Linked DNA regions of Variovorax paradoxus. Each later gene encodes a partner of the first gene's protein in a complex. Links are inferred from orthologs where the notes say so. Each region holds a gene or a part of one and is shown on either strand. Other genes may lie near its edges.

Evidence for each region.
Region 2: the proteins of L3V85_RS26660 (region 1) and L3V85_RS20975 are in contact, whole or in part, in a cryo-EM structure (PDB 9GE8), measured with the Escherichia coli proteins. The link is inferred for Variovorax paradoxus from one-to-one orthologs.

Annotation. Positions count from the first base shown.
Region 1 is NZ_CP091716.1:5,744,595-5,752,646, forward strand. Bases 655-3,719 are described here. They hold L3V85_RS26660 (ABC transporter permease), read right to left. Parts: upstream 3,413-3,719; coding sequence 896-3,412; downstream 655-895. Other genes in these bases: L3V85_RS26655 (AAA family ATPase), read right to left, coding at 655-804; L3V85_RS26665 (hypothetical protein), read left to right, coding at 3,613-3,719. In the rest of the region: more of L3V85_RS26655, read right to left, coding at 1-654; more of L3V85_RS26665, read left to right, coding at 3,720-3,912; fdxH (formate dehydrogenase subunit beta), read left to right, coding at 7,245-8,052.
Region 2 is NZ_CP091716.1:4,513,071-4,520,080, reverse strand. The notes cover bases 1,124-4,080. They hold L3V85_RS20975 (arylesterase), read right to left. Parts: upstream 2,943-4,080; coding sequence 2,304-2,942; downstream 1,124-2,303. Other genes in these bases: L3V85_RS20965 (hypothetical protein), read left to right, coding at 3,758-4,080; L3V85_RS20970 (ABC transporter ATP-binding protein), read left to right, coding at 2,979-3,689; L3V85_RS20980 (hypothetical protein), read left to right, coding at 2,042-2,245; L3V85_RS20985 (PLP-dependent transferase), read left to right, coding at 1,124-1,927. Also shown: L3V85_RS20995 (VIT domain-containing protein), read right to left, coding at 1-191; L3V85_RS20990 (helix-turn-helix domain-containing protein), read right to left, coding at 213-653; more of L3V85_RS20985, read left to right, coding at 734-1,123; more of L3V85_RS20965, read left to right, coding at 4,081-4,237; L3V85_RS20960 (hypothetical protein), read left to right, coding at 4,242-5,222; 23S rRNA (guanosine(2251)-2'-O)-methyltransferase RlmB, read left to right, coding at 5,256-6,002; L3V85_RS20950 (NAD(P)/FAD-dependent oxidoreductase), read right to left, coding at 6,010-7,010. UniProt on the Escherichia coli protein: TesA is a multifunctional esterase that can act as a thioesterase, lysophospholipase and protease.

The DNA.
Region 1 (8,052 bases):
CTCGGGCGTGAGCTGGCCCCAGCCCTCGCGGCCCAGGTATTCGGCGATGTTCTGGCGGCCGGGCAGCGCCGGGTATTCGTCCACGTACACGAAGCGCGGCAGGTTCTCCAGCACCCAGGCGCGGGCGCGGGCCAGCGCGGGTTCGTCGTTGGCGATGGCGCGCGCCATGTCTTCCAGCTCGGCCAGCATCTGGTCCTGCTTGTCGCTGAGTTCGGCGTCGGCCGCGGCCAGTGCCTTGCGCAGCGCCTGCATCGCCTTCACCGCGCCGTCCGACCACTTGATGTAGTCGGGGTTCATGATCATTGCGGCGTCGAAGGTGTCGGCTTCCTGCTCGAGCAGGGCGCGCTGCTCTTCGGCCACCTTCTCGGCGGCGGCCTTGACGGCCGGCACGATCTTGCGAACCTTGGCCTTGATGTCGCCCACGTCGAGCGACAGCGCGCTCAGGCCTTCGAGTCCGGCCCAGCGGGTGGCGGCATAGCCGCGGCCGGCGCTGACGTGGCTCACGCCGGCGGCGCGCGGCAGGATTTCGGCAAGGGCCGCCTGTTCGCCTGGCTCGAGCGCCCAGCGGGTGGTAACGACGGGCGTGTCGCCGTTGCATTCCTCGAGGCGGCGATGGCGCGGAAAGTCCTTGATGGGGCTGAGTTCGACCAGGCCGTCGGTCGGGTTCAGGCTGTGGAGCGCACGCAGCAGATTCGATTTGCCGCTGTCATTTCGACCGAGGATCGCCGTGATCTGTGTGGAGTCGATGGAACCGCTGTCGTTGATCGAGCGAAAGTTGGTGATCTGGAATGACGCCAAGCGCATGTAAGGGGGTTCACTTCGGAATTGAATACGGGGCCGGGCAATGTATTGCATTCCCCGGCCCCGTCCGGCCCCCGGCCGAAGAAAAAGATTGCTACTCGGCCGCGCGGCGCAAGGTGTCGACGACCGGGCGGCGCAACACGTCGCGCAGGCCCCACCATCCCGCGCCCAGCGCCAGCACCGCGCCGGCCAGCGCGCCCGCGAGCGGAACCACCGGCGAGGCGGTCCAGCTGAACTCGAACACATAGCGCGCCAGCGCCCAGCCGATCACCGAGGCCACGATGCTCGCGAGAAAACCCGCGAGCAGCCCGACGCCCGCCAGCTCGGCGCGCTGCACCTGGCGCAGCAGGCTGGCGCGCGCGCCCACCGCGCGCATCACCGCGAACTCGCGCGCGCGCTCCTCGCGCGTGGCCGTCACAGCCGCGAACAGCACCACCAGCCCGGCCGCCAGCGTGAAGCCGAACAGGAACTCCACGGCGCGGATCACCTGGTCGAGCACGCGCTGCACCTGGTTGATGGTGGCGCTCATGTCGACGTTGGTCACGTTAGGGTAGCTGCGCACCAGCGCGTTGTCGAAGCCCCGGGTCTCGGGTGCGCGGAAGGCGCCCATGTAGGTCACCGGCACGTCGGCCAGCGAAGCCACCGTGTACATCACGAAGAAGTTGGCGTGCAGCGAGCCCCAGTCGACCTTGCGCAGCGAGGTGATGCGCGCGTCGTTCTGCATGCCGCCGATGTCGAAGCGCAGCATGTCGCCCAGCTTCAGGCCGAGCGTTTCGGCCAGGCCCTCTTCCACGCTCACTTCGTTCTTCGCGTCGGGCGTCCACTTGCCGGCGGTGATGCTGTTGTGGGCGGGCGCTTCCACGCTGTTGCTGAGGTTGAACTCGCGGTCGACGAGGCGCTTGGCGCGGTCTTCGGTGTAGTCGTCGGGCGTCACCGGCTTGTCGTTGATGGCGACGAGGCGGCCGCGGATCATCGGGTACCAGTCGAACTTGCCCACGCCCGCGTCGCGCAGCGACTTCTGGAAGGCCTCGCTCTGGTCGGGCATGACGTTGATGACGAAGCGGTTCGGCGCATCGGGCGGCGTGGCCTGGCGCCAGCTCGCCACCAGGTCGGTGCGCAGCAGCACCAGCAGCACCAGCGCCAGCAGGCCCACCGCCAGCGCGCTGACCTGCACCACCGCATAGGCCGGCCGGGCGGAAATCTGCCGCGTGGCCAGCACCAGCCATCGCGGCGCGGTGGTTTCGTTCACGCTGCGGCGCAGCACCTTCACCGCGAGCCAGCTCAGCAACGCGAACACCGCCACCGCGCCCGCGAAGCCGCCGACGGCAATCAGGCCCAGCTTGATGTCGCTGCTGGCCGCCATGAGCAGCGCCGCGAAGCCCGCCACGCCCACGCCCAGCACCGCGAGCGACGCCGGCTTGAGCCCGCCCACGTCGCGCCGGATCACGCGCAGCGGCGGCACGCGGGCCAGCTGCAGCACCGGCGGCAGGCCGAATGCGAACAGCAGCGTGAGCCCCATGCCCAGCCCGAAGGCCACGGGCCACAGCGTGGCCGCCGGCAGCGCGGTCTCGACCAGGCCCGAGAGCAGCAGCACGAACACGTAGTGAACCGCAAAGCCGATGGCCACGCCCAGCCCACTGGCGACCACGCCGATCACCGCGAACTCGAAGGTGTAGGCCGCGGCGATGGTGCGCTGGCTCTGGCCCAGCACGCGCAGCATGGCGCAGTCGTCGAGGTGGCTGGCCGCGAAGCCGCGCGCGGCCAGCGCCACGGCCACCGCCGACAGCAGCGCCGCGAGCAGCGCGACCAGGCTCAGGAATTTCTCGGCGCGGTCGAGCGTCTGGCGCATCTCGGGCCTGCCGCTCTCGAAGGAGTCGAGCCGCACGCCGCGCAGTTCGCCCTTCTTTAGCGTGGCGTCGGCCCAGTCGGTGAAGCGCTTGACGGCCGCGTCGTTGCCCGCCACGGCATAGCGGTAGCCCACGCGGCTGGCCGGCTGCACGAGCGCGGTGCGGGCCACGTCGGCCTGGTTGAGCATCACGCGCGGAGAAAAGCTCATGAAGCCGGCGCCGCGGTCGGGCTCCAGCGTGATGACGCGGCCCACGCGCAGGCCGGTGTCGCCCAGCAGCAGGGTGTCGCCGATCTTCAGGCCCAGCGAGTCGAGCAGCGAGGCATCGACCCAGACTTCGCCCGCCGGCGGGATGTCGCGCGTGACCGCTCCCGGGCCGTCGAGCGTGGCCGAGGTCTGCAGGCTGCCGCGCAGCGGATAGCCCGCCGTCACCGCCTTCAGCGCCACCAGCTTGCTGGCGCCGCCCTGTGCGTCTTCGGCGCGCGCCATGGTCGGAAAGCCGTAGGTGCCGGTGCCTTCCAGGCCCAGCGATTTCGCCTGCGCCACGAAGGCATCGGGCGTCGGGTTGTCGCTGACCACCACGGCATCGCCGCCCAGCAGCTGGCGCGCATCGCGCTGCAGCCCGCCCTTCAGGCGATCGGCGAAGAAGCCGACGGCCGTGAGCGCGGCCACGGCCAGCAGCACGGCGACGATCAACAGGCGCAACTCGCCGGCGCGCAGGTCGCGCCAGAGCGTGCGCCAACCCAGGCGGAGGGAGGCATTCATGGCCGCGACGATAGCCGAGAGGCCCGCGCACGGCCGGATTCAAGGGTTATTGCCGGCTTTGGCCTACTTGCCCGCACCCGGGCCCTGTCGCATGATGCGACAAACACCCCTTCGCATCCATCAGGCATTGTTTGACGGCGGCGGCGGGGCAAATAAAAACATTCCACTATCTGGCCATCCTTTCCCCCGAAGGAGTGTCGATGTCGCGATGTCAGCGCCTGCAAACCCTGGGCCTGTGCCTGGCCCTCGGCGTGCTGTTGAGTGCCTGCGATCCCAAGCCCACGGCCACCAGCCCGGCGGCGTCTTCGGGTGCCTCGGGTGCGAGCCCGAGCGGCATCAAGCCAGCCGACTCCGGCGACAAGGTCGAAGAGTCCTCCGCCCACAAGGGCCCGTCCGAAGGCGGTTCGGCCATCGGCGGCATGAGCGGCCCCAATGGCGGCAATACGTCCGGCGGTACGGCCCCCGCGCCCAGCGGCGGCGACGGCTCGGCGCCCAAGTAGCGCGGCCGCCCAGTACAGATTTCCCACGCAAAGCAAAGAAGAAGAGACCACGATGAAACACCCCACTTCAGCGATGCAGGAGGTTCCGTCATGGACATGAACCGCCGCCAATTCTTCCGCGTCAGCAGCGCGGGGCTGGTCGGCTCCAGCATCGTGGCGCTCGGCTTCTCGCCGACCGCCGCGCTGGCCGAGGCCCGCAACTTCAAGCTCGCGCGCACCACCGAGACCCGAAACACCTGCCCGTACTGCTCGGTGGGCTGCGGGCTCATCATGTACAGCCTGGGCGACAAGGCCAAGAACGTGGTGTCCGACATCCTCCACATCGAGGGCGATGCCGACCACCCCGTGAACCGCGGCACGCTGTGCCCCAAGGGCGCGGGCCTGCTCGACTTCGTGCACAGCCCCAACCGGCTGAAATACCCCGAGGTGCGCGAGGCCGGCGGCACCGAGTGGAAGCGCATCGGCTGGGACGACGCGCTCGACCGCATCGCCAAGCTGCTGAAGGCCGACCGCGACGCCAACTTCCAGACCACCAACGCCGACGGCAAGACCGTGAACCGCTGGATCAGCAGCGGCATGCTCTGCGCATCGGCATCGTCCAACGAAACCGGCTACATCACGCACAAGGCATTCCGCTCGACCGGGATGCTGGTGTTCGACAACCAGGCACGCGTCTGACACGGACCCACGGTGGCCAGTCTGGCCCCGACGTTCGGCAGAGGCGCGATGACCAACCACTGGCAGGACATCCAGAACGCGGATGTCGTGCTGATCATGGGCGGCAACGCGGCGGAGGCGCACCCGTGCGGCTTCAAGTGGGTCATCGAGGCCAAGAAACAGAACAAGGCCCGGCTCGTGGTGGTCGACCCGCGCTTCACGCGCTCGGCCGCCATGGCCGACTACTACGCACCGGTGCGCGCGGGCTCCGACATCGCGTTCCTCTCGGGGGTCATCAACTACCTGCTGAGCAACGAGAAGATCCAGATGGAGTACGTGCGCAACTACACCAACGCGCCGTTCATCGTCGGGCCCGACTACAAGTTCGAGGACGGCATCTTCAGCGGCTACAACGCCGAGAAGCGCAACTACGACCCCAAGTCGTGGAACTACGCGCTCGACGAGCAGGGCATGGCCAAGGTCGACATGACCATGCAGGACCCGCAGTGTGTGCTGCAGGTCATGAAGCGGCACTACGCGCGCTACACGCCCGAGATGGTGAGCCGCATCACCGGCACGCCGCAGGACAAGTTCCTGAAGGTGTGCGAGTACATCGCGAGCACCAGCACGTCCACGCGCACCATGACCATCATGTATGCGCTGGGCTGGACGCAGCACAGCCAGGGCTCGCAGATGATCCGCACCGGCGCCATCGTGCAGCTGCTGCTGGGCAACATCGGCGTGGCGGGCGGCGGCATGAACGCGCTGCGCGGGCACAGCAACATCCAGGGCCTCACGGACCTGGGGCTGCTGTCGAACTCGCTGCCGGGCTACATGTCCCTGGCGCGCGACAGCGAGCAGACGCTGGACGACTACTACAAGACCCGCGCGCTGAAGCCGCTTCGGCCCAACCAGATGAGCTACTGGCAGAACTACCCGAAGTTCTTCGTCAGCATGCAGAAGTCGTGGTGGGGCGACGCGGCCACGGCCGACAACGACTGGGCCTTCCACTACCTGCCCAAGATCGACAAGCTCTACGACGTGCTGCAGGCCTTCGAGCTCATGAACCAGGGCAAGCTCAACGGCTACATCTGCCAGGGCTTCAATCCGGTGGGCTCGTTCCCCGACAAGAAGAAGATCGTCGACGGGCTCTCCAAGCTCAAGTTCCTGGTCACCATCGATCCGCTGGTGACGGAGACCAGCGAGTTCTGGCGCAACTTCGGCGAGTTCAACGACGTCAAGACCGCCGACATCCAGACCACGGTGTTCCGCCTGCCCTCGACCTGCTTCGCGGAGGAAGACGGCTCGCTCACCAACTCCAGCCGCTGGCTGCAGTGGCACTGGAAGGGCGCGGAGCCTCCAGGCGAGGCCAAGGGCGACATCGAGATCGTGGCGGGCATCTTCAACCGCATGCGCCAGGCCTACGTCAAGGACGGCGGCGCCTTCCCCGACCCGATCGTCAAGCTGACCTGGCCCTACAAGATTCCGCACTCGCCTTCCGCGCAGGAACTGGCGATGGAATACAACGGGCGCGCGCTGGTGGACCTGGTCGATCCGAAGGACCCGAGCAAGCCCCCGACGGCCAAGGCGGGCGAGCAGCTCTCGGGCTTCGGCCTCCTGCGCGACGACGGCACCACGGCCAGTGGCTGCTGGATCTACAGCGGCGCATGGACGCAGGCCGGCAACCAGATGGCGCGGCGCGACAACGCCGACCCGTTCGGCATCGGCATGGTGCAGAACTGGGCATGGGCCTGGCCCGCGAACCGGCGCATTCTCTACAACGGCGCCTCCACCGACCCGACCACCGGCAAGCCGTGGATCGCCAAGCGCACCCTCATCGCGTGGAACGGCAAGCAATGGACCGGCTCGGACATTCCCGACATCCGGCCCGACGCCAACCCGATGGAAGCCGACGCGGTGCGCCCGTTCATCATGACGGCCGAGGGCGTGGCGCGGCTCTTCGCGCCCACGGGCATGGCCGAAGGGCCGCTGCCCGAGCACTACGAGCCCTTCGAGTCGCCGCTGGTCAACAACCTGATGCACCCGAACAACGCGGTGGCGCGCGCCAACCCCGCGGCGCGCATCTTCAAGGGCGACCTCGAGCGGCTCGGCGTACCGAAGGACTTCCCGTACGTGGCGACCAGCTACCGGCTCACCGAGCACTTCCACTACTGGACCAAGAACGTGCGCACCTCCGCCATCATCCAGCCGCAGCAGTTCGTCGAGATCGGCGAGGAGCTGGCGAAGGAGAAAGGCATCGGCCACGGCGACATGGTGAAGGTGTCGAGCAAGCGCGGCTACATCAAGGCCGTGGCGGTGGTGACCAAGCGCATCGTCGGCCTGCAGGTCGACGGCCGCACGGTGCACACGGTGGGGCTGCCGAACCACTGGGGCTTCGTGGGCGTGGCCAAGCCGGGCTACCTGGTGAACACGCTGACACCCTTCGTGGGGGACGCGAACACGCAGACGCCGGAGTACAAGTCGTTCACGGTGAACATCGAGAAGGCATGACATGAAGCAAGCACTCGATGCATTTCTCCCTCCCCCGCTGGGGGAGGGCCGGGGTGGGGGCACGGCGGCCTCCACGACCATGCGGCGCTTCATCGAAGGCCTGCCCCCATCCCAGCCTTCCCCCGGAAGGGGAATGAGCAAGACCGCCAACCGGAGCCGCTGAGATGTCCTCCCTCCAGACCCTAGACATCGCCGCCCGCTCGGCCACCACCACCCCGTCGCCCGAGATACGCCACCGCCCGCAGGTGCAGCAGGTGGCCAAGCTGATCGACGTGTCGACCTGCATCGGCTGCAAGGCCTGCCAGGTCGCGTGCATGCAGTGGAACGACCTGCGCGACGAGGTCGGCACCAACCACGGCACCTACGACAACCCGGTCGACCTCACGCCGTCTTCGTGGACGGTGATGAAGTTCTCCGAAGTCGAGCCCGAGGCCGGCAAGCTCGAATGGCTGATCCGCAAGGACGGCTGCATGCACTGCGACGACCCCGGCTGCCTGAAGTCGTGCCCCTCGCCGGGCGCCATCGTCAAGTACGCCAACGGCATCGTCGACTTCATCAGCGAGCATTGCGTGGGCTGCGGCAACTGCGTCACCGGCTGCCCCTTCGACGTGCCGCGCATCAGCAAGGCCGACAACAAGGCCTACAAGTGCTCGCTGTGCTCCGACCGCGTGGGCGTGGGCCTGGAGCCGGCCTGCGTGAAGGCCTGCCCCACCGGCGCGCTGCACTTCGGCACCAAGGAAGACATGCACGACTACGCCGCGGAGCGCATCGTCGACCTGAAGGACCGCGGCTTCGCCAACGCCGGCGTGTACGACCCGGCCGGCGTGGGCGGCACGCACGTGATGTACGTGCTGCAGCACGCCGACCGCCCCGGCCTGTACGCCGACCTGCCCAAAGACCCGCACATCAGCCCGCTGGTGTCGCTGTGGAAGGGCGTGGCCAAGCCGCTCGCCATGGTCGCCATGATCGGCG
Region 2 (7,010 bases), 1.2 Mb from region 1 along the record:
AGCAGCACCGCGCCCCACGGCAGCGGAAAGCTGTAGACCACCTCGACGTTCGTGGCGCCCGGGTTGCGGAAGCGTTGCTCGACGGTCATTTCGAGCAGCACGCCGCGCAGGTCGCCCTCGGCCTTCACGACTTCGAGCATCACGGCGTCGCCGCCGGTCGTCGTCATTCGCGCATGTTCCAGATAGCTCATGGGATTTCCCTTTCTTTTCCGTCAGTTCTTCTCGGAGGAATCGGCGCTGGAGACAGCCGCGAAGGCCGCCATCACGCCCTGTATGAAATCGCGCACCTGCGCCGGGGAAAGGCCCGCGCGGCCGGGCTCGATGACCACCTCGATGCCGTCCGCCACCGTCAGGTGGCTGCGCACTTCCACCGAGCCGGGCGCGCGCGGGCGTGCCGGTATCGGGGCCTGCTGGTCGCTGTGCAGCATCTCCCGGATGCGCTCCAGCGACACGCCGGCGGCCGTCCACTTCTTGATGAGCAGCAACTGCTCCAGCTGGCGGGCGCCGTAGCGCGCGGCGCGGGTCTCGCCCTCGGGCCGGTCGACGATGCCGAGCTGCACGTAGTAGCGCACGGTGCGCAGCGGGAGATCCGCCAGCACGCACAGGTCTGCGAGCGCGTAGGTCGTTGCCGGAGCGGGTGGGTTCGATTTCATACACTTAATTTAAACACAAGAACTGTATTTATAAAATACCCCGAAAGCCCGGCATGCCTCGGCGCGCTAGCATCGAAGCCATGAGCAAGCTTTCCACGACCCTGATCCACCACCCCTACGCACCCCCAGAGACCTTCGCCGCGCCGCAGCCGGGCGTGTTCAAGGCGTCGACCGTGTTCTTCGCCGACGTGGCGGCGATGCGCGCGCGCGACTGGAAGACCAAGGCCGGCTACACCTACGGCCTGCACGGCACGCCCACCACCTTCACGCTCGAGGAGCGCCTGGCCACCCTCGAGGGCGGCACCGAGTGCCTGCTGGTGCCGAGCGGCTTGGCCGCCATCACGCTGGTCGCGTTCGCGTTTCTGAAGACCGGCGACGAGGTGCTGATCCCCGACAACGCCTACGGCCCCAACAAGGCGCTGGCCACCGGCGAGCTCGCCAACTTCGGCATCACCCACCGCCTGTACGACGCGATGGACCCGTCCGACCTCGAGGCCAAGCTGTCGCACCGCACGCGCCTGGTGTGGCTCGAGGCGGCGGGCTCGGTGACGATGGAATTCCCCGACCTGCCGGCGCTGGTGGATGTCTGCCGCGCACGCGGCGTGATGACGGCGCTCGACAACACCTGGGGGGCCGGCCTGGCCTTCGCGCCCTTCGATTTCAACGGCACGGGGCAGGGCGTCGACATCTCGGTGCACGCGCTCACCAAGTACCCGAGCGGCGGCGGCGACGTGCTGATGGGCAGCGTGGTCACGCGCGACGAGCGGCTGCATCGTGCCCTCAAGCTCACCCACATGCGCATGGGCTTCGGCATCGGCGTGGGCGACGTCGAGACGCTGCTGCGCTCGCTGCCCAGCATCGGGCTGCGCTATGCCGCGCACGACCGCGCGGCGCGCGAACTGGCGGGCTGGCTCAACGGCTGCGAGGAAATCGCGCAGGTGCTGCACCCGGCGCTCGAGGATTCACCGGGCCACGTGCACTGGCGCGCGCTGTGCGGAGCTACCGACCTGGCGGCGGGCCTGTTCTCGGTGGTGTTCGACGAGCGCTTCCGCACCGAGCAGGTCGACCGTTTCTGCGACAGCCTGAAGCTGTTCCGGCTCGGCTATTCGTGGGGCGGCCCGATCAGCCTGGTGGTGCCCTACGACATCGGCCTGATGCGTGACGCGAGCGTGGCGCGCTGGCCGCACAAGGGCACACTCGTTCGCTTCTCGATCGGCCTGGAGGATGTGGACGATTTGCGAGCCGATCTGCAACAGGCCCTGGCACGGATGTAAAAAAGCGCATCGCCCACCTGGACGGCCGCCGTGGGCATGCGCTTGAGACTGCACCGTTATCGCTTACAGTAGGCCACGCGCAGTCACCCTGACTGCCTCGCCCAAGGAGAAGCAGTGGCAACACCAAATTACGGCTACGAGAAGCGCCAGAAAGAGCTGGCCAAGAAGAAGAAAAAGGAAGAAAAGCTCCGGGAAAAGGCGAATCGCAAACTCAGCCCGAGCAGCGACGGACTGGCTCCTGGAGACCCGGAGACCGACATGGCCTCGCTCGAACACGATGCCCCCACGGTGCCCGAGCTGCCCACCAAGAACGGTTGATCCGTTCCTGGCGTCCTTCCATGAAAACCGCTGCAGGCTTGCGCTTGCAGCGGTTTTTTCATTTGGGCAGCAGCTTGCGCAGTTCGGACCAGACGTTGTCGAGCAACTGCGGCTGCGCCGCCGCCGTCGGGTGGATGCGATCGGCCTGGAACAGCGAGAGCGCGTCCGGCGCATCCGCCACGCCTTTGAGCAGGAAGGGCACGAGCGCCGACCGGGTGGCGCCGGCCACCTTGGAGAACACCGCCTCGAAGCGCCGCGTGTAGTCGCCGCCGTAGTTCGGCGGCACCTGGATACCGACGATCAGCACCTTGGCGCCGGCTGCCTGCGCGGCCTTGGTGATCTGCAGCAGGTTGCTTTCGGTGTCGGCCAGCGGCAGGCCGCGCAGCGCGTCGTTGGCACCGAGTTCCAGCACCACGAGGCTGGGCTTGTGCTGCGCGAGCAGTGAAGGAAATCGGGCGCGGCCGCCCGAGCTGGTGTCGCCGCTGATGCTGGCGTTGACCACGGTGGCCGCGATCTTCTGCTGCGCAAGCCTTTTCTCCAGCAAGGGTACCCAGCCTTCGCCGCGCTTGAGCCCGTACTCTGCGCTCAGCGAATCGCCCAGCACCAGGATCACCGGCTTGCCAGCCGCGGACGCCGGAGCCTGGGCATGCGCCGCCGTTGTCCAAGTCCCCGCGCTGCCGAGCGCGGCGGTGGTCAAGATAAAGTCACGTCGATTCAAAACCAAAGCCTTTCCATGTCCCAACCCCCGTCTGATGCCATTGTCGCCGTCGAGCATGTCTTCAAGTCCGTGACCGACTCGGCCGGCACGCTGGACATTCTGCAGGACATCCATTTCACCCTCGGCGCGCGGGAAACCGCCGCCATCGTCGGCGCCTCGGGTTCGGGCAAGAGCACCTTGCTTTCGATCATCGCGGGGCTGGACACGCCCACTCGCGGCACTGTCAGGCTAGCGGGCGACGACCTGTTCGCCATCGACGAGGACGAGCGCGCCGCCGTGCGCGCGCAGCGCGTGGGCTTCGTGTTCCAGAGCTTCCAGCTGCTGGGCAACCTCAGCGCGCTCGAGAACGTGATGCTCCCGCTGGAACTGGCCAACCGCAAGGATGCCCGCAAGGCCGCCACCGAGATGCTGGGCCGAGTCGGGCTGGGCCAGCGGCTGGGGCACTACCCGAAGGTGCTTTCGGGCGGCGAGCAGCAGCGTGTGGCGCTGGCACGGGCCTTCGTGGTGCAGCCGGCCCTGCTGCTGGCGGACGAGCCCACCGGCAGCCTCGACTTCGCGACCGGCGAGCAGGTCATGAAGCTGATGTTCGATCTGAACCGCGAACTGGGCACTACGCTCGTGCTCGTTACGCACGACCGCGGCATCGCCGACCGGTGCGAACGCCGCATCACCATCGAGGCCGGCCGCGTCGCAGGTAATGAAAAAGCTGCCGTAGCGCCCGGCTGACAAGCGCGGTAAGCTATCAAACGGATAGCAGATATAGATAGCAAATATAACTAGGAGCAAGATCCCCCATGGATGACCTTCCACCGGAGGCCATTGCGGCGCTGCGGCGGGGCAGGCTGATCGAAGCCATCAAGATCGTGCATGACAGCACCGGCATGGATCTCCAGTCGGCCAAGGACGCCGTCGAGCGTTACGCCGCCTGGATGGGGGATCCCGGCCGCCGTTCGCCCGATGTGGCCGCGCAGGACCGCGGCTTCGCGTCGATGCCTTCCACCGCGCTGACCGCGCTGGCGCAGGGCGACAAGATCGAAGCCGTGCGCCTCACGCGCGAAGCCACCGGCCTGAGTCTCGCGGCCGCCAAGCGGCTGGTCGATAACCACGAGCACCCGCCGGTCGGCGCCTTCGGCCACCTGCCGTCCGAAATACCCCGCCGCCCGATGGTCGACGAGCCGGGCCGCGTGCCTGCCGGCGGCTACAACTGGCTGCCGGTGACCGTCATCCTGCTGGCCATGCTGATGGTCTGGCTGTTGTTTGGAAAAGAGCTCTGACCCGATGATCGTTCCCCAGTTCTGGGCCGAAGGCCGCATCCAGGAGCATGTGGCTGGCAAGCAAGTCACGGTGCGTCGTCACGGCTGGTCCGACGACAGCCCGCTGGCCGCGCAGGCGCATGCCGACCAGCGCGCGCGCGAAGCCTTCGACCGCATCGCCGCCGGCGAGCAGCTCGACCGCCGCGAACTCAAGCGCGCCTACAACGGCGCCGACGGCGTGCCGATCCGCGAGGAAATCATCGAGCGGCAGGGCGACACCGTCGTCACGCGCAACGGCTACGGCGCGCGCTGCCTCAACACGCCCGACGTGCTGTTCGTCGACATCGACTTCGAGGAGCCTCTGCGAGGCAGCGTGTTCGGCTTTGCGTTGGTACCGGCCCTGATTGCCGGCGTGGTCGGCGGCTGGGCCGCCAAGACCTGGCTCGGCGGGCTGATCGCGGCCATCGTGGTGTTCGCCGTGGCCTGGGTCATCGGCAAGCGCAAGAAGCGCGGCGAACCCAGCGGCGACCCTTCGCCCGAGAAGCGCGCGGCCGAACGCATCGGGCGCTTCCTGCACCAGCATCCCGACTGGCATCTGCGCATCTACCGCACGCCGGCGGGCTTCCGGGTGCTCGCCATGCACGATGTCTTCAAGCCTTCCGATAACGCCGTGGCCGATTGCTTCCAGCTGCTGGGCGTCGACAAGGTCTACGCGCGCATGTGCCGCAACCAGAACTGCTTTCGTGCCCGCCTGAGCGCCAAGCCGTGGCGCATCGGCATCGGCGAGCCGATGCGGCCCCGGCCCGGCGTCTGGCCTGTGGCGCCCGACAAGCTGCCCGCGCGCGACGCCTGGGTCGCGCGCTACGAAAAAGCCGCCGAAGGCCACGCCGCCTGCCAGTTCCTGGAGGCCGTGGGCAACAGCGCGAGGGTGCATCCGAACGCACTGGCGGTACAGCAACTGCACGACGAGCGCACCCGCGCGACCAGCGGCCTCCCGCTCGCCTGACGGGGTGGTCCCGGGGGTAGGGATAATCGGAGGATGTCTTCCCCTAAAGTGATCTTCGGCTTCCATGCCGTGGGCGTGCGCATCAAGACCGCGCCTAAATCGGTGCTCGAAGTGATGTTCGACGCCAGCCGGCGCGATGCGCGCATGAAACAGTTCATTGCGCGAGCGCAAGAAGCCGGTGTCCGGCTGGTCGAGGCCGACGGCCTGCGGCTGTCCAAGCTCAGCGGCAGCCACGGTCACCAGGGCGTGGTGGCGCGGGTCGAACCTGCCGCGCAAATCCATTCGCTCGACGAATTGCTCGAAGGCCTCGAAGAGGCCGGCACCGTGCCGCTGCTGCTGGTGCTCGACGGCGTGACCGACCCGCACAACCTCGGCGCCTGCCTGCGCGTGGCCGACGGTGCCGGCGCGCATGCGGTCATCGCGCCCAAGGACCATGCGGCGGGCATCAACGCCACCGTGGCCAAGGTGGCGAGCGGCGCTGCCGAGACGGTGCCGTACTTCATGGTGACCAACCTCGCGCGCACGCTCAACGAACTCAAGGAGCGCAGCATCTGGTGCGTGGGCACCAGCGACGATGCGCCGGGCACTATCTACCAGAGCGACTTCAAGCGCCCGCTGGCGCTGGTGCTGGGCGCCGAGGGCGAGGGCATGCGCCAGCTCACGCGCAAGACCTGCGACGAGCTCGTGAGCATCCCGATGGCCGGTGCCGTCGAGAGCCTGAACGTCTCGGTGGCCAGCGGCGTGTGCCTTTACGAGGCGATGCGCCAGCGCGGCGCCTGAGCGGCGTCTATGGCGAGGGCAGGGGCGGCGTCCCGCCCTTGCGGTGAAAGTAGATCAGCTCCGCCACGCGCCGCATCTGCGGCGTGCCCAGCAGGTGGTTGAACATCCAGTCGCTCTGGAAATTGTCGAAGGCCCAGCGCAGCGTGCGCTTGAGCAGGAAGCTCGGGTAGCTGCGCACGAACCAGGTGGCCGGGTCATCGGCCTCCCTGCGCACGAAGCGCGCCACCGCCTCGCCAGCGCGCTCACCGTGCTGCAGCGCGGTGTGGATGCCGCCCGCGGTCACCGGCGACACCATGCCCGCGGCGTCGCCCACCAGCAGCGCTCGTTCCCGCGCAACCCTCGGCAGCACGCCGCCGCAGGGGATCATGCCGGCGCGCACCGCGACGGGCGCCGAGTCGCCCGGTGTCACGACCGATGCGATCTTGCGCAGCAGCGGGTCCAGCCGCAGTGCATGCGCGTCGCCTGGAACCACGCGGCGCGCCAGTCCGATCTGGCTCACGCCCACACCGTCCAGCGCCCAGCCGATGTAGCCGGGGGCCAGCTTGCGGTCGATGAAGCAGTGCAGCAGGTCGGGCGCCATGCGCGCGCCCTGGTATTCATGCTCCACGCCGAACAGGAAGCGCGTGTTGCGCGACAGGCCCAGCGCCTTGGCTACACGCGAATGCGGCCCGTCCGCGCCCACGAGGTAGGTGGCCGTGATGCAGGGTCCGTGGGTGACGGGCACTTCCCAGCGCCCGTTGATCCACAGTGCTTGCTCGAACAGCGTGCCCAGCCTCACATCGACACCGCAGGCCCGTGCCGAATCCACCATCCAGTCGAGCAGCGCGGGCGCGTCGGTGGCCCAGAACCAGTAGCCCGGTGCATGCAGGTCCACATGCCGCATGTTGGGCGCATAGAGCCGCACCCCCTCGATACGGCGTACCAGCGCGGGTGGCACTTCGGCGAGCCACGGCACGCTGTCGACCGCGTCCTTCACGATGATGCCGGTGGTGTGGAGCTTGGCGCCGG